Regions from separate parts of the Paracoccus sp. SSJ genome, predicted to be linked through region 2. Evidence: riboswitches for the same ligand, from Rfam matches in the RefSeq annotation. Region 2 holds a riboswitch; each other region holds the start of a gene.

Region 1 (5,682 bases), on a different contig from region 2:
CCTCGCCCGCCGCCTGCCGCGCCGCATCCGTGAAGGTCTCGGCCAGTTCGGCGATGCCAAGGCCGTAGAGGCCGGGCTTGGGGCCGAAGACGCGAGGGGCGCGGCTGCGATAGGGGTTGTCCCCGGGCGCCTCGTCGCGGGCGGCCAGCGCCTCGGCACCAGTTTCGAAGAGTTGCGCGAGGCCGGGGAAGATGTCGCGAAAGAGCCCCGAGACCCTCAGCGTCACGTCGATCCGTGGTCGGCCCAGTTCGGCCAAAGGCAGGATCTCGATGCCCGCGACGCGGCCCGAGGCGGCATCCCAGCGCGGGCTGAGACCGGCCAGATGCAGCGCCATGGCGAATTCCTCGCCTGCCGTGCGCATGGTGGCGCTGCCCCACAGGTCCACGACCAGCCCCTTGGGCCAGTCGCCATGGTCCTGCAAGTGGCGGCGCAACAGTTCCTCGGCCAGCTTCACCCCTTGCGCGTGGGCGGCGCGCGAGGGCACGGCGCGCGGATCGACGGCAAAGAGGTTGCGCCCGGTCGGCAGCACGTCCTGCCGCCCGCGCGCCGGCGAGCCCGAGGGGCCGGGCGCCACCCGCTTGCCGGCGAGCGCACCGGCCAGCCCGTCGCGTTCGGCCTTGCCGCAGGGGCCGGTGCCATAGACGTGCAGCCCATCGCCGAAGCGGCTGTCCTTGAGATCGCAAAGGAAACGGTCGATCAGCGGGATCGCCTCGGCCGGTGCCGCGTCGGGGGGCAGGCCAAGATCGGCCTCGACCCCGGCGGCGCGGGCCTCGTCGCGGATGGCGAGGATCAGCCGGTCGCGGCGACGGGGGTCCAGCCCGTCGGCGGTGGAATATTCGTCCAGCAGCCGTTCCAGATGCGTCAGGTTTTCGGGGACGCCCGAGTCCACGAGCGGCGGCGGCAGGTGGCCCAGCGTCACGGCCGAAAGCCGGCGCTTGGCCTGCGCGGCCTCGCCGGGATCGTTGACGATGAAGGGATAGATCACCGGCAGGTCGTCCAGCAGCGCCTCGGGCCAGCATTCCCCGGACAGGGCTACGGATTTCCCCGGCAGCCATTCCAGCGTGCCATGCGCGCCCATGTGGATCATGGCGTCCGCCTGGGTCCGCAGCCAGAGGTAGAACGCGACATATTCGTGGCGCGGGGTGCGCGTCAGGTCGTGGTAATCGTCGGCGCGGGTCTTTGCCTCGCCGCGTTCGGGTTGCAGGGCGATCAGGTCGGCGCCGTGGCGGATGGCGGCGAAGCGGAAGCCGTCGGGCGGCGGTTCGCCCCATGCCGCGCGCAGGTCGTCTTGCAGGCGTTGGGGCAGGCGGGTCAGCGCCTCGCGGTAGTCCGAGAGCGGCCAGTGGATTCGCTCGACCGTCAGTCGGCGGCCCAAGTCGTCATGCGGGATGCCAAGGATTGCGCCGCATGATGCCAACGCGTCCAGCCCCACCGCATGGGCCAGTTGATGCGCCTTGCCGGGATAGGTGGAGAGCACGACGGCGCGTCGCGACGCTTGCCGCAGCCGGTGCCATGCCTTGATCCGCGCCACCGCCGCGTTGATGCGGCCCATGTCCGGGGCGTGGATCAGGCGCGAGAACTCCAGCGCCGGGTCGCGGACCTGCGGTTGCTTGAAGCTGACGGCGCCCAGGAAGATGCGGCCATCGACCTCGGGCAGCACGACATGCATGGCCAGGTCGGCGGCGGAAAGCCCCCGGTCCTCGGCTGCCCACAGGGCGCGGGGCGCGGTGGACAGCGCCACCTGGAACACGGGGCAATCCGTGCCGTCGAAGGGCGTGGCGCCCGCATCGTCGCGCGCGGAAAAGGCGGTCAGGTTCACCACCGCCGCAAGGCCGGACAGATGCGGCGCCAGCCAAGCGGCAAAGCCCGGTGCCTTGAGCGAGGGCGCGAACACCCCGGTCGCGGCAAAGCCCGCCCCGCGCAGGGCCCGGATCATCGCATCCACCGGCGCAAGGTCGGCCGCGGTCAGGTAGCTGCGATAGAAGCTGACCAGCACCGGGGCCTCGCCCGGCGTGGGGCCTGCGGTCACGCCTGCGTCGGGATCGTAGAAACCCCATTGCGGGATCGCGGCCTCGCCATGGACCGGGGCGGCGGGCAGTCCTGCCGCCTGCGCCAGTTCCGCCAGTGCCATCTGCGCCGCGACCGCGCCGCCTTCGTCGCAAAGCGCCGCCAGCCGGCGCAGCACCGGCACCGGCAAGGTCGAGAAACGGTCCAGCGTCGGATCGGGCCGACCGTCCGCCGGCAGGAAGGCCAGTGCGATGCCCCGCCTGCGCGCCAGATCCTGCAGGCTGGCTGTGCCGTAAGGCCAATAGGGCTCGCCGCCGATCAGCCGGACCAGCACGGCGCGGGCGCCGGAAAGCGTGGCCTCGCAATATTGATCGACGGAAACCGGATGCCGCAGCGCCGAGAGGTTGCACAGCCGCAGCGCGGGCAGGCCCTCGCCAGCCCTGTGCCAGCCTGCCGCGAAAGCGCCCAGGTCGCTGTCCGAATAGGACAGCACGACCAGGTCGGCGGGGCTTTGGCCGGGGTCGGTCGGGACCTCGGTTTCCTCAAGCCCACGGCTTTCGCGAAAGACGACATGCATGGCTTACGCGGCCAGGACCGCCCGGATCGCGGCCTCGTCGATGTCGTCATGCTCGGCGATCACCACGAGGCGCGAGGCGCGGGGGCCGTCGCCCCAGGGCCGGTCGTATTGATGGCGCACCCGTTCGCCCACCGCCTGCACCAACAGGCGCATGGGCTTGCCGGCGACGGCGACATGGCCCTTGACGCGCAGGATGTTCTGCTCGCGCGCCAGCCGCTCGATGCGGGCGGCAAGGTCGCTGGGATCGGCGATCTCGGCCAGTTCGATCACCACCGAGTCGAAATCGTCATGCTCGTGATCGTCGGCGCCGTCGTGATGGCTGGGGCGGGCGGCAAGGTCGTCCTCGGCCGCCGCACCCAGGCCCAGGATCACGCGCGGGTCGATCACCCCATCGGTCAGCGGCAGGATCGGCAGCTTGCGCGGGGCCTCGGCCTCGATCACCGCGCGGGCGGCGGCCAGCCCGTTCTCGCCGGCCAGGTCGGCCTTGGACAGCAGCACGATGTCGGCGCAGGCGATCTGGTCCTCGAAGACCTCGGAAAGCGGCGTCTCGTGGTCCAGGCTGGGATCAGTTGCGCGCTGCGCCTCGACGGCGGCCTCGTCGGGGGCGAAGCGGCCGGCGGCCACGGCCTCGGCATCGGCCAGCGCGATCACCCCGTCAACGGTGATGCGCGAGCGGATCGCCGGCCAGTCGAAGGCCTTCAGCAGCGGCTTGGGCAGCGCAAGGCCCGAGGTCTCGATCAGGATGTGATCGGGCTTGACGGGCATCGCCATCAGCCGCTCCAGCGTCGGGATGAAATCGTCGGCGACGGTGCAGCAGATGCAGCCGTTCGACAGCTCCATGATGTTCTCGGCCGGGCAGTTCTCGTCGGCGCAGGATTTCAGGATCTCGCCATCGACGCCCATGGTCCCGAATTCATTGACCAGCACCGCCAGCCGCTTGCCCTGCGGCTGCGACATCAGGTGACGGATCAGCGTGGTCTTGCCGGCGCCGAGAAAGCCGGTGATGACGGTCACGGGGGTCTTGGTCAGGTCGCTCATCTCTCATCCAATCGGGGGAATGCGCGCGAGGCTGCGCTTGCGGAAAATCGTGACGCGCTCGCGCCAGGGCACGATGCCGTCGGGGGCCTGGGCGTAAGCCGCGGCGCCGGCCAGGATCTCGGGGGCGTCCCCGGCCTCCATCCGGCCATAGACATAGGTCCAGCGGCCCGGCGCCGACAGCGCGATGGCGGCGCCGTTGGCGCAGGCGGACAGGCATTCGACCGGGACGATGCGCACGCCCTCGGGTGGGCCTTCGGCGGTCAGTGCGTCGTGCAGCCGCGCGCCGGGCACGGGCTCGCCCTCGGGGACGGGCTGGCCGGCGCGGCAGGTGATGCAGACATGCAGCGTGACTGTCATGCGCCCTTCATCCGTTATGGCGGCAGGGCGCAGGGGCGCAAATGCCCCAAGCCCCAGCGGGAACACCCCGTCCGCCGGTCAATTCTTCTGCACCGGCAGGTCTCCCGGCTTGCGGATTCGGGCCTGGGCCCACGGCCGCCCCGCCTTCCCGGCTTTCGCCAGTGGCAGAGGGGCGACCTTTCCGGTCACGGTCGCGGGGGCGGCTGCTTTCAGGCGGTTGCCTGTCGCATTCCCTCTTAGCCTGTCATAGGACAGGAACCAGCGCCCCATGTCTGTGCGCGCCCGGTCCCGACTTGTCAAGCGAAGGAGTGCCCGATGCAGGCCGACGACAACACCCGCCACGCCGAGAAGATGGCCCGGATCAAGGCCGCCCGCGACAGGATGATGCAGGAAAAGCAGGGCGAAAAGGGCCTGGTCATCGTCCATACCGGCAAGGGCAAGGGCAAGTCCTCGTCGGGCTTCGGCATGATCCTGCGCTGCATCGCCCATGGCATGCCCTGCGCGGTGGTCCAGTTCATCAAGGGCGCGTGGGATACCGGCGAGCGGCGGTTGCTGACCACGCATTTCGGCGAGTTGTGCCAGTTTCATGCCATGGGCGAGGGCTTTACATGGGAAACCCAGGATCGCGAGCGCGACATCGCCGCCGCCCGCGCCGGCTGGGAAAAGGCCAAGGAGCTGATCCGCGATCCCTCGATCCGCATGGTGCTGCTGGACGAGATCAACATCGCACTGCGCTATGACTACCTGGACCTGGACGAGGTGCTGGCCTTCCTGCGCGACGAAAAGCCGCCGATGACCCATGTCGTGCTGACCGGGCGCAACGCCAAGCCGGAACTTATCGCGCTGGCCGATCTTGTGACCGAGATGGAGCAGGTCAAGCACCCGTTCCGCGACGGGATCAAGGCCCAGCCGGGCGTGGAGTTCTAGGAGCATGGAGAAATCGCAGGACAAGCCGAAGCTGCTTTCGGGCGGCAATCCGCAGATCCCCAAGGGCTATGGCGAGGCGCCGGTCCGCGCCTATATCGCCGCCATGCCGGGCTGGAAGCAGGGGATCGGCCGGAAACTGGACGAGATCATCACCCGCGCCGTGCCGGGGGTGAAGAAGGCGGTGAAATGGAACTCGCCCCTTTACGGGGTCGAGGAGGGGCACTGGTTCCTCAGCTTCCATTGCATGACGAAATACATCAAGGTCGGCTTCTTTCGCGGCACGCAGCTTGAACCGATGCCGCGGGTCGCCTCGAAGCAGCCGGAGGTGCGCTACCTGCATATCCCCGAGGGACCGTTCGACGAGAAACAATTCGCCGACTGGGTCAGGCAGGCCAGCCGCCTGCCGGGCGAGAAGATGTAGCGCTCAGCGCCGCTGCCAGTCCCGCGCGATGTTTTCCTGCCAGCCGGTGCGGTGCAGCAGCGGCGTGTCGTCGGCGAACTCGGGCCAGCCGAGGCAGATGAGTGCCGAGAATTCCCAGTCCTGCGGCGCTTGCAGCAGCGCCGTGATCCGCGCGGGGTCGAGGATCGAGACCATGCCAAGGCCCAGGTTGCGCACCCGCGCCGCCAGCCACAGCGCATGGATCGCCATGGCCGTCGACTGCCGCAGGGTCTGCGGCATGGTGGCGCGGCCCAGGCCGTGGCCCTCGGACGGGTCGATCTGGGTAAAGACGGCCAGCCAGACAGGTGCATGGTCCAGGCCGGCGAGCTTCAGCGCA
Region 2 (5,682 bases):
ATGCCGGCGATGTCGGTTTCGACCGGGAACACCTCGACCGGGATGTCTAGGCGTTGCAGCAGCCGGATCGTCTCGGGCGAACTCCAGGCGCCGGCCAGCACCAGGTCGGGCCGCATCAGGAAGATCTCCTCCGCCCGGCCGCGATTGGCGGGCAGGCGCGCGGCCTGATCCGCCATGGCCGAGGCGGTGGGATCCTGCGCCAGATACGAGACCGAGACGATCTGCCCCGGCGCAGCCAGCAGCATCGCCAGCTGGTCGGTGCACAGGTTCACGGACAGCACCCGGCGCGGCGGCTCGGCCGCGGCGGGCAGGATCAGGCCGGCCAGAAGGCAGGCGGCAAGGCAAAGCCGTCCTACCATTGCGCCGTCAGGCCGGCATAGAAGGTGCGGCCCTGGCCGTAATAGCCCCAGGCCTCGGAATAATCCCGGTCGAACAGGTTCACCACGCGGCCGGTCAGGCGCAGGTTTTCGGTCAGGTCGTATTGCGCGGCCAGGTTCACCGTCACGAAATCGGGCAGTTCGGTGGTGGGCGGGGTCCAGCTTCTGAACCATTCCTCGTCGTAATTGCCCGCGACATAGCGCAGATCGGCCGTGGCCGAGCCGCGACCCCCGGCAAAATCGCCCGTGGCGCGCAGCCCAAGCTGGTGGCGCGGCTGGCGCGGGATGGGATCGTCGTCTTCCGTGCGGGCGTCGGTATAGGTATAGGTCGCGCCCAGCCGCAGCCAATCGGTGGCTTCATAGTGCAGATCGGCCTCGAACCCCTTGCGCGTGCTGGTGCCGGCGATGTTTTGCGAGGTGGTGCCGGCCCCGACGATCATGTCCTCGACCTTGCTGGTGAACAGGGTCGCCCCCAGCGCAGCCCGTCCCGCTGCGAAACTCCAGTCGGCGCCGATTTCATAGCTGCGGCTGGTTTCCGGCGTCAGGTCCGGGTTGCCGCTATAGCTGCCCGGCGCATAGCCATAAAGCTCGAACATGGTGGGATTGACGATGGCCTTGCCGGCGGCCGCGCGCAGGCGCAGGTCGCGATCGGGCAATTGCCATGCGCCAGCGATGTTCCAGGTGGTCGCGTTGCGGAAATCGTCGTTGAAATCGCGCCGCAGGCCGGCCTGGATGCCGATCCCGTTGTCGAACTGGCCCTGATATTCCAGCGCGAGCGATCTGGTGTCGCGCTCATACCGGCCGCCCGGTGCATAGGAGCTCTCATAGATCTCGCGCTTCTTCTGCACCGCGAAATTGAGCTTTTGCGCGGAATTGCGGGCATTGCCGCCGTCCAGCGCCCATGTGCCGGTATACCTGAAATCCCGCAGCCGCGAGGCGTCGTCGTAATCCGGCACGCTGTCGTTGAAATGGTCCGTGGCCTGGTTGGAGCCCGAGACGGCGAAGCGGTTCAGCAGCCTGCCCCCCAGCGCCTCGGCCTCGATCCAGAGCGAGCCATAGGTTTCGTTGCGGTCGGCGGTGTGCGGTGTGTCGATCACATGGTCGTCGGGGGAATCCACCGGGTCGATCGCCCGGTCGTAGCCGTATTCCTGCCAGGTCCGGCGCAGGGTGAAGCCGGCGGTCACGGCCTCGGCGATGTCGTAGGAGCCACCGAGGGTCAGCGTCTCGCGGTTGTTGAACTCGGTATCGCCGCCGGGCGTGCGCGAGGCGTCCTCGCCATCGGTGCGGCGTGTCGCCGCCGAGAAGCTGATCTGGCCGCGCTCGCCCATGGCGCGGAGATGGGCGCTGGCGGCGCGGGTGCCCAGCCCGCCGATCTCGATCCCGCCGCCATAGCTCAGCCCCGGGACAGAGGCGCGGCGGGTGGTGATCGCGATCACCCCGGCGGCGGCATTGGCGCCGTAGATGGTCGATTGCGGGCCGCGCAGCACCTCGATGCGCTCGACATCCTCGGTCAGAAGACCGCTGAAGACATAGTCTCCGTTGCCGGGAGAGTTGGCCTCGACCCCGTCGATCAGCACCAGCACATGATTGGCTTCGCCCCCGCGGATGCGGACCTTGGTCAGGGTCTCGCCGGTCGAGGTCACGGCAAGCCCGGGCAGGTCGCGCAGCGCGTCCTGGACGGTGACGAAGCCGCGCTGCCGCAAATCCTCGGCGGTCAGGATGCTGTAGGCCCGGCCATAGGCGCTTTCGGCGACGGGCGACAGCCCGCCCGACAGGACCACCGGGTCAAGCATGACGGGGGCCTGGCCTTCCTGCCCCGTTGCGGCGGCGGGCAGGAGCAGGGCGGTGGCGGCCAGCAGGGAAGCCGGGGTTCTGAACAACATTCCAAAGCCTTTCCAGCGCGGGATCCGGCCCGCGATTTGCAGAACTGTCCTGCGGAAAGGCCAAGGGCAGCCCGGCCGCGGGATGGCGACTGTCACCTCTGCGGAAGGCCGCTTTCCAGACGCGCCCCGCGCCGGAAATGGGTGATCGCTGCGGCAGGTCTCCTGGCTGGCGGATCATCGCTTGGGCCGGCCTTCCCGGGGATCTTCCCAGTGGCGCCTTCGGCCTTCGCTCACCGCCTACAGTTGCGGGGGCAGCCCCGGCCTTGCCCGTCCGCATCGCGGCGATGGGCGCGCCGGTGTTCCCTTTTCATCCGGCAGATCGCGCCGGAACCGTAGCGGCCCCGCATTGCCGCAGCGGGGCGCCGGCTGTCAAGCGCCATCCTTGGCACCGGACGCGACATTCTGTCCGGCGGGGGCCGGCGGGCGGCGGAACCTGCCCCGCGGCCGCCGCATTGGGTCCAGGCATCCGTGCGCGAAAGGGAGGGCGGACAAACCGATGGCCATGCCGCAGATCCTGGCCGTGCTGATCCTTTGCGCGATGATGGCGATGTTCGTCTGGGGGCGGCTGCGCTACGACGTGGTGGCGATGATCGCGCTGCTCGCCTCGCTGGTGGCGGGCACGGTCAAGCCGGACGAGGCGTTTCGCGGCTTCAGCGACGATATCGTCATCATCGTCGGCAGTGCGCTGGTGGTCAGCGCCGGCATCTCGCGCTCGGGCGTGATCGAGGCGGTGATGCGCCGCGTGCTCCTGCGGTTGCGCAGGCTGCGCTGGCAGCTTCTGGTGCTGGTCGGCTCGGTCACCTTCCTGTCGGCGCTGGTCAAGAACATCGGCGCGCTGGCCATGCTGATGCCGGCGGCGCTGAAGATGGCGCGGCGTTCGAGGCATTCGCCCTCGGTCTATCTGATGCCGATGGCCTTCGGCTCGCTCTTGGGCGGGCTGATCACGCTGGTCGGCACCTCGCCCAACATCATCGTCTCGCGGGTGCGCGAGCAGATGACGGGCGAGCCCTTCACCATGTTCGACTATGCCCCGGTCGGCATCGGCCTGTCGCTGGTCGGGCTGGTCTTCCTGCAATTCGCCCATCGCCTGCTGCCCAGGGACCGCCGCGCCACCGCGTCGTTGAGCGAGGCGGTGAACATCAGCGACTATCACACCGAGGCCACCGTGCCCGAGGGCGCCGGCATCGTCGGCATGACGGTGGGCGATTATCTGGGCGCCGTCGACGGCGAGGTGGCCGTCACCGGCCTCATCCGGGGCGGCGCGCGCCGTGCCGTGACGCTGCCCGACACGGTGATCGAGACGGGCGACACGCTGCTTTTACGCGGCGAGCCGAATGCGCTGGAGCGCGCGGTGACCAAGCTGGGAATGGAGCTGACCCGGCAGGATGCGGCGGCCGAAGAGGGACTGCCCGCCGACAAGATCGGCGTCATCGAGGCGGTGATCGCGCCCGCCTCGCTGCTGGTGGGGCAAAGCGTGGGGCGGATCGCGCTGTTCGACCAGCACGGCGTGAACCTGATCGCCATCTCGCGTGCCGGCCATCGCATGACGCAGCGGCTCAGCCAGACGGTACTGGCGGCGGGCGACGTGCTGCTGGTGCAGGGGCCGATCGAGCTTTTGCCCGAGCGGATGCGGGTGCTGGGCCTCTTGCCGCTGGCCGAGCGCGACATCCGGCTGGGCGGGGTGCGCAAGCAATTGCTGCCGGTGCTGATCCTGGCGGTGGCCATGGCGGCGACGGCGGCGGGGCTGGTGCCGGTCGCCATCGCCTTTTTCGCCGCCGCCGTGCTGATGATCCTGACCGGCGCGATCAGTGCCGAAGAGGCTTATGAGGCCATCGAATGGCCTATCCTGATCATGCTGGGCGCGCTGATCCCGGTCAGCGAGGCGCTGCAAAAGACCGGCGTGACCGACCTGTTGGGTGCCTGGCTGTCGCAGGCGGCGATGGGCCTGCCGGTCTGGGGGGCGCTGACGCTGATCCTGGTCGCGGCCATGGCGGTCACGCCGTTCCTGAACAATGCCGCGACGGTGCTGGTCATGGCGCCGATCGCGGCGACTTTCGCCAGCCAGCTCGGCTATCGGCCCGATGCCTTCCTGATGGCGGTGGCGGTCGGTGCCGGCTGCGATTTCCTGACCCCCATCGGGCACCAGTGCAACACGCTGGTCATGGGGCCGGGCGGCTATCGCTTCGGCGACTACGCCCGGCTGGGCGCGCCGCTGTCGGCGCTGGTCGTGCTGACCGGCGTGCCGCTGATCCTGCTGGTCTGGCCGGTGTGACAGGCCAAAAGACGGGCCGGTTCAACCGACCTCGGCCAGCGCGGCGCGGATGGCGCGGGCCAGGCGGCGGCAGCCCTCCTCCAGCCGCTCGGGCGGGTTCAGGGTAAAGTTGATCCGCAGCGAACGACGGTCCAGCCCCTCGGGGTCGAAGACGCTGGAGGGCGAAATGCAGACCCCCTGCGCCATCGCATGATGCAGCAGCCGGTCGGTGTCCAGCCGCGGATCGCGCGCCGTGGCCCAGACGAACATGCCGCCGACCGGCACCTGCCAGTCCAGATCCGCGGACAGGTGCTGTCGCATCGCGGCGCAAAGCGCGTCGCGCCGGGCGCGATAGATCGACAGCACCTCGGGGCGGATGCGGTCGGTCATGCCCGCCTGCAGCGCCCGCAGCGCCAGCATCTGCGACAGCCCGCTGGAACACATGTCCGAGCCCTGCTTGGCGGTGGCCAGCGCCGCGATCATCTGGGGCGCGGCGATCACCCAGCCGATGCGCAGCCCCGGCGCCAGTTCCTTGGAGAGCGAGCCCATATAGACCACCGGCCCGTCATAGGGGCCGGGCCGCTCGGCCGCCGACAGATCGAGCAGCCGGGGCAGGGGCTCGCCTTCATAGTAAAGCGCGCCGTATGGGTCGTCCTCGATCAGCCAGGTGCCGGTGGCATGGGCGGCGGCGACCAGCGCCTGCCGCTCGGGCAGGGCCACCAGCCGGCCGCTGGGGTTCGAGAAATTCGGCACCGTATAGGCGAATTGCGCCCCGGCCAGCGCGGCGTGGGGGTCGAAATCGTTCGCGTCGATCCGCATGGCGCGATAGCGCGGCGCATGCGGCATCCAGGCGTCCAGCGCGCCCAGATAGGCCGGGCTTTGCGCCGCGACCAGCCCGCCCGGCTGCAACAGCACCTTGCCCATCAGTTCCAGCGCCTGCATGCCGCCGGTGGTGATCAGCACGTTCTCGCGCGACAGCCGCAGCGCGCCGGCAGAGAAGCGCGCGGCGATCAGGTCGCGCAGCGCCGGCAGGCCGGGGATCGGGCCATAGCCCAGCGTCTCGTCCGGGTGGTTGCGGATCGCCTCGGCGGCCAGCCCGGCCAGTTCCTCGACCGGCCAGACCGAGGGTTCGGGCAGGCCCCCGGCAAGGTTGACCAGATCGGGCACCTGC
Region 3 (5,682 bases), on a different contig from region 2:
GGTGATCGAGGACGAACTGGCGCTGGCCGACGCCCATCCCGACGGCACCCGCCCCTTCGTGCGGGAAAACTATGTCCAGAAGTTCCTGACCCTGTCGGACGGCATCATCGCCACCGCCGAGCAGCACCGCTTCCTCGACGCGGTGCCCGCAGCGTGCTGCCCGCGCAGGGCGCAAGCGCTTACCGCTCCGCCGGTCCATCCGCCAGCAGCTTCGCGGCGATATGCCGGCCGCGCGGAAGGGGCCGGACCTTCAGTCCCGCAGGTGAACGGGTCGGCTCCGCCGCACGCCGGTGTGGCGGCAGGTCTGCAAGACATGGTCGGCGACACCCAGCGCCGCCAGTTCCGCGCCCATCTGCGCCAGTGCCGCCTCGTCGATCAGTTCGGGATCGACCGTCGTGCGCACCTGATGGGCCGTGCCGCTGGCCAGCAGCAGCCGCAGGCTTTCCCTGGCCCTGTCGCCGCTGCCGGCCGCGCCCGTCACCCGCCGATAGCCGGAAAACGGCGCCTTCACGTCGAAGCCGACCCAGTCGCAAAGCGGCAGCACCGCCGCAAGCCGGGCCGGGTAAGGGCCGGCCGTATGCAGGCCGGTCCTGAACCCCAGGTCCCGGACCGCCCGCATCGCCTGGGGCAGGCCGCGCTGAAGCGTCGGTTCCCCGCCCGAGAACACCACGCCGTCGAGCAGGCTGCGCCGTCCCGCCAGAAAGCCCAGGATCTCTTGCCAATCCAGCGCCCCCTCGGCCTCGGGCGGGATGAGATGCGGGTTGTGGCAATAGGGGCAGTCCCAGGGACAGCCCTGCAGGAAAAGGGTGGCGACCAGCTCGCCCGGCCAGTCGCAGCTGGAGAGGCGCTGCAGGCCGCCGATGCGGATCTCAGCCAAGATCGGCCTGCCGCTCGCTGAAATACAGCCGCTCGCGGAATTCGCCCTTCTTGCCGCGGTTGAACGAGGATACCGGGCGGTGATAGCCCATCACCCGCGTCCAGATCTCGCAGGGCTGGCGTTCCTCATCCGCCAGCAGGATCTCTTCCGGTCCGGTTTTCCGGTCGTCGAACATGGTCTTTTCCTTTCTCAATGCGCGGCCGATTGCCGCTTTTTCGCGATAAGCTCTTCGTCGCAGCGCGGGCAGAACGCGTGTTCGCCCGCGATATGGCCATGCCTGGGGCAGACCGAGAATGTCGGCGTGACGGTGATGTAGGGCAGGCCGAAGTTCTCCAGTGCCCGGCGCACCAGCTTGCGGCAGGCCTCGGCCGAGGACAGCTGCGTGCCCATGTAGAGATGCAAGACCGTGCCGCCGGTGTATTTGCGCTGCAGCGCCTCTTGCCGTTCCAGCGCCTCGAACGGGTCGTCGGTAAAGCCGACCGGAAGCTGGCTCGAGTTTGTGTAGTAAGGCTCGTGTTCGGTGCCGGCCTGGAGAATGCCGGGGAAACGCTTGCGGTCCTCCTTGGCGAAGCGATAGGTGGTGCCCTCTGCCGGCGTCGCCTCCAAGTTATAGAGATGTCCGGTCTGTTCCTGGAAGGCGGTGATGCGCGCCCGCAGATGGTCGAGCAGCCGCAGCGCGAAGCCATGGCCCCAGCTCGTGGTGATGTCATGTGCATCGTCGGTGAAGTTGCGGATCATCTCGTTGATGCCGTTCACGCCCAGGGTCGAAAAATGGTTGCGCAGCGTGCCCAGGTAGCGCCGGCTATAGGGAAACAGCCCGTCGTCCATCAGCCGCTGGATCACCCGGCGCTTGATCTCCAGGCTGTCGCGGCCCAGGTCGAGCAATTCGTCCAGGCGACGCCGGAGCCCGGCCTCGTTGCCCTTGTGCAGATGGCCCAGCCGCGCGCAGTTGACGGTGACGACGCCCAGCGAGCCGGTCTGCTCGGCGCTGCCGAACAGGCCGTTGCCGCGTTTCAGCAGCTCGGTCAGGTCCAGTTGCAGCCGGCAGCACATGGACCGCACCATGTTCGGCTTGAGGTCCGAGTTCAGGAAGTTCTGGAAATAGGGCAGGCCGTATTTCGCCGTCATCGCGAACAGCAGCTTGGCGTTCTCGCTGTCCCAGGGAAAGTCCGGCGTGATGTTGTAGGTCGGGATCGGAAAGGTGAAGACCCGGCCCTTTTCGTCGCCGCGCGTCATCACCTCGATATAGGCGCGGTTGATCATGTCCATCTCGGCCTGCAAGGCGCCATAGGTGAAATTCATTGGCTGACCGCCGATCACGGGCACCTGGTCGCGCAGATCCTCGGGGCAGACCCAGTCGAAGGTCAGGTTGGTGAACGGGGTCTGCGTGCCCCAGCGCGAGGGGACGTTGAGGTTGAAGATCAGCTCCTGCATGGCCTGCCGCACCTCGGCATAGCCCAAGCCATCCTTGCGGATGAAGGGGGCCATATAGGTGTCGAAGGAACTGAAGGCCTGCGCGCCGGCCCATTCGTTTTGCAGCGTTCCCAGGAAGTTCACGATCTGGCCGATGGCGCTGGACAGGCGTTTCGGCGGCCCGGCCTCGACCTTGCCGGGGACGCCGTTGAAGCCCTCGGTCAGCAAGGTGCGCAGCGACCAGCCGGCGCAATAGCCGGCCAGCATGTCGAGGTCGTGGATATGCAGGTCGCCCCGGCGGTGCGCCTCGCCCATGGCAAGCGGATAGACATGCGACAGCCAGTAGTTGGCCACCACCTTGCCCGAGACGTTCAGGATCAGCCCGCCGAGCGAATAGTCCTGGTTGGCGTTGGCATTCACCCGCCAATCGGCACGGTTCAAGTATTCGTTGACCGACGAGGCGACATCGACGGCGACATCCCTTGCCGGCGCGGCGGGCGGGGGCGTAAGCGGCGCCGGCATCAACGCGCCCTCCCTTGCCTGCGGCTTGCTGCCGCCCTTGCGGTGCTGCGGACGGCGACGCCGGCCTCGGCAGGTCTGGTGGTGAAGAATGGCCGCATCTGTTCCCCGTGCTGCTGTGGGCGGGGCAGGCCAGGACGCATGGAGCCCTGCGGCGACAAGGCCGCATTGCCAGGCGCACCGCCGGGACACCCCGCCCGTGGTTCATCGTCATCGTCACGGCAGGTCTCCTGGCTCGCAGGTCGCGGCCCTTGCCGGCCTTCCCAATGCCGTGCGGCACCAGTGGCGTGATCCGGCGCAGGCTCGCTGCTTACAGTTGCGGGGGCAGCGCCGGCCTTGCTCCGAAAGGCGCACCGGCTTCCCTCTTCGCTTTCGGGCCGGATCGACCCGAAAGAACCGTGATGCCTACATATAGGGATTAAGGCGCCGTATCCGTCAAGATGTTGTATTGACCTGCGACACTTTGTCCAAGAGAGGAAGTCAGACCGCTCACAACAACGGGTGCAGCGGACCTGAAGCAGGCCGATACGGTTTTGTACATGCAAATTTTCTGCTCGTGGTAGAGCGTCGTACAATTCGGAACCGGCCAGTCCAGGCCCGATGGATCAGCAGGCTCTTAGAGAAGATGAATGCCCCGATCCTTGTCGGGGCATTCGTTCGCATCAGAAGGTCATCTTCAGGCCGATACCCAGCTCGCGTGGCTCGACCACGGTGGCCTCGAAGCCGCCGATCGAGCGGCTGGCCCGCAGATAGGTCACCGAGCGGTCGTCGAACAGGTTGTTGACATAGGCGAAGGCCTGCAGGTTCTCGCGCGGTTGCCAAGTCAGCCGGGCATTGGCCACGGTATAGGAATCGACCCAGGTGTCGCGGTCCTCGTTGTCGTCGGAATAATAGCCGTCGGTATGGCGCAGCTGGCCGCTGAGCCGCCATTCCGGGGTGATGTCCCAATCGGCCGCCAGCGAAAGCGTATAGTCCGGGGACCGGCCGAAGCGATGGCCCTGGTAATCCGCCGCCGCGCTGGTGAAGCGGCTGATCTCGGTATGCAACAGGCCCAGCCCCGCCTTGACCCGCAGATTGTCGCGCAGCAGATAGTCCATCCCCAGTTCCAGGCCATAGGACTTGGCGCGCTCGGCATTGACGGTGATCGAACTGCCGATGTTCTCGGGCAGGCTGGTCACGACATAGCGCTGCGCATCATGGAGCTGGGTGTAGAACAGGTTGCCGGTCAGTTCCAGCCGGTCGTCCAGCAACCGGGTGCGGCCGAAGATCTCGTAGTTCCACGAGGTCTCGGCATCGAAGGGCACGTATTCCCCGCTGGTCAGGTTCAGCGTCACCCCGCCCGGGTTGTAGCCCTTGCTGATCATGGCGCCGATGCGGGTCGACTCGTCCAGGTCATAGGCCAGCGCGATCCTGGGCAGCCAGGCGTCGAAGCTTTCGTCGTAATCCAGCACGTTCGGGGTAAAGCTCGACACGCCGCGCCGGGTGATGTCGTCGCGCTGATAGCGCAGCCCGCCGGTCAGGCTCCAGCGGTCGGCAAGGCGCCAGGTGGTTTCGGCGAATATCCCCAGGCTGTCCTTGCGGTCGTCATAGGTGGTGGTGCCGCGGTAATCCAGAAGCTCGTCCGAATCGGTGCGCGAGACGAACAGTCCCGCTACGCCGCTGATCCGGTCCTCGGGCGTCCCGAAGGTTACGCGCGTCTCGTTCGAGGTCACGTCCTGATCCAGGATCGCTGTGCCCGCGCTGACCGGCTCGGTCGAGCGTTTGACCCAGATGTCGGAATATTGCAGCTGGTTGAACAACGTCCAGCCATTGCCGAATTCATAGCTGACATCAAGGATGGTGGTGTTCGTGCGCAGCCGCCAGCTGGGATTCGAGGCGGTGGCGCTTTCCAGATCCTCATAGGGCTCGGTCGCGGCTTCCCAGTTCGGCCGGTTGGTCAGGCTGTGCGAGAAGGTCAGCTTGCCCTCGAGCCCCGGGATCTCCTGCGGCTGCCACAGCAGCTTGGCGCGGATGGTGCGGGATTCATGGTCCTGGTCGGTCGAGCCCACCGCGAAGTCGGGGTTGGTATAGTCGATGTAATTGTCGCGCGCCCAGTAGTCGACGGCGATGCGCCCGGCCAGATCCTCGGACAAGGGCCCCGAGGCCATCAGGCTGGCGCGGCGGCGGCTGTGGCTGCCATATTCCAGCTGCGCGGCGCCCTCGGGCTGGAAAGTCGGATCCTTGGTCTTGACGATGATCGCCCCGGCGATCGAGTTCGCGCCCTGGGTCGCGGTCTGCGGGCCGCGAAAGACCTCGATCGACTCGACGTCCCAAAGCGCCTGGCTGCCCCAGACGATCTCGTTGTAGCCCAGATAATGCCCGTCCAGATTGAAGGCCAGCCGCGGGGCCGTGCCGCCGAAGAAGGCCACCGCGCCGGAATTCGGACCCTCGCTGTCCTGCCCGCGAATGGTGGGGGCGCCGCCTTGGCCGCCCGAGGCGACATAGGTCACGTTGGCGATGCCCGTCGCCGCATCGGCGATGCTGTCCTGCCCGCCGCTCTCCTCAAGGTCGCGCGTGGTCAGGACGGCCACCGAAGAGGCGGTATCCTTGATGCTGCGCGCCTGCTTTTCGCCGGTCAGGACGATTTCGTCCAGCCGCAGCGTCTCGGCCATGCCCTGATTGTCCTGAGCCAGCGCGGGGGCCGTGGCCAATGCCAGCATGGCGACCGTGCCAAGCAGCACCGGGATTTTATGTCCATTCATCTCCAAACCCTATCCAGATCTACTGCGGGCTGGCGAATGCTGGCTGCGATTTGCGATTCCGTTCCGCCGGCGGGAAACCGCCGAGCGACAGCGCCGGGTTAACCGATTGACAAGGCTTGGGGCAAGGGGTGG

What was found. A riboswitch is a leader RNA that binds a small molecule or an ion and turns the genes downstream of it on or off. The one in region 2 is predicted to bind cobalamin.
Region 1: another riboswitch for cobalamin. It lies ahead of QPR87_RS13590 (DUF1636 family protein); the one in region 2 lies ahead of QPR87_RS14595 (TonB-dependent receptor plug domain-containing protein).
Region 3: another riboswitch for cobalamin. It lies ahead of QPR87_RS12085 (ribonucleoside triphosphate reductase); the one in region 2 lies ahead of QPR87_RS14595 (TonB-dependent receptor plug domain-containing protein).

What each region holds. Positions count from the first base shown of each region.
Region 1 is NZ_JASSPE010000011.1:78,232-83,913, forward strand. Features, by position in the region: gene cobN (cobaltochelatase subunit CobN) at 1-2,584, opposite strand, end outside; gene cobW (cobalamin biosynthesis protein CobW) at 2,588-3,622, opposite strand; gene QPR87_RS13590 (DUF1636 family protein) at 3,626-3,979, opposite strand; cobalamin riboswitch at 4,057-4,257, opposite strand; gene cobO (cob(I)yrinic acid a,c-diamide adenosyltransferase) at 4,295-4,906, shown strand; gene QPR87_RS13600 (DUF1801 domain-containing protein) at 4,911-5,327, shown strand; gene bluB (5,6-dimethylbenzimidazole synthase) at 5,331-5,682, opposite strand, start outside.
Region 2 is NZ_JASSPE010000013.1:3,411-9,092, forward strand. Features, by position in the region: gene QPR87_RS14590 (ABC transporter substrate-binding protein) at 1-359, opposite strand, end outside; gene QPR87_RS14595 (TonB-dependent receptor plug domain-containing protein) at 353-2,260, opposite strand; cobalamin riboswitch at 2,396-2,610, opposite strand; gene QPR87_RS14600 (SLC13 family permease) at 2,757-4,532, shown strand; gene QPR87_RS14605 (aminotransferase-like domain-containing protein) at 4,554-5,682, opposite strand, start outside.
Region 3 is NZ_JASSPE010000009.1:119,848-125,529, reverse strand. Features, by position in the region: partial or broken gene QPR87_RS12100 (hypothetical protein) at 1-82, shown strand, start outside; gene QPR87_RS12095 (anaerobic ribonucleoside-triphosphate reductase activating protein) at 251-877, opposite strand; gene nrdD (anaerobic ribonucleoside-triphosphate reductase) at 870-1,052, opposite strand; gene QPR87_RS12085 (ribonucleoside triphosphate reductase) at 1,067-2,812, opposite strand; cobalamin riboswitch at 3,013-3,225, opposite strand; gene QPR87_RS12080 (TonB-dependent receptor) at 3,472-5,550, opposite strand.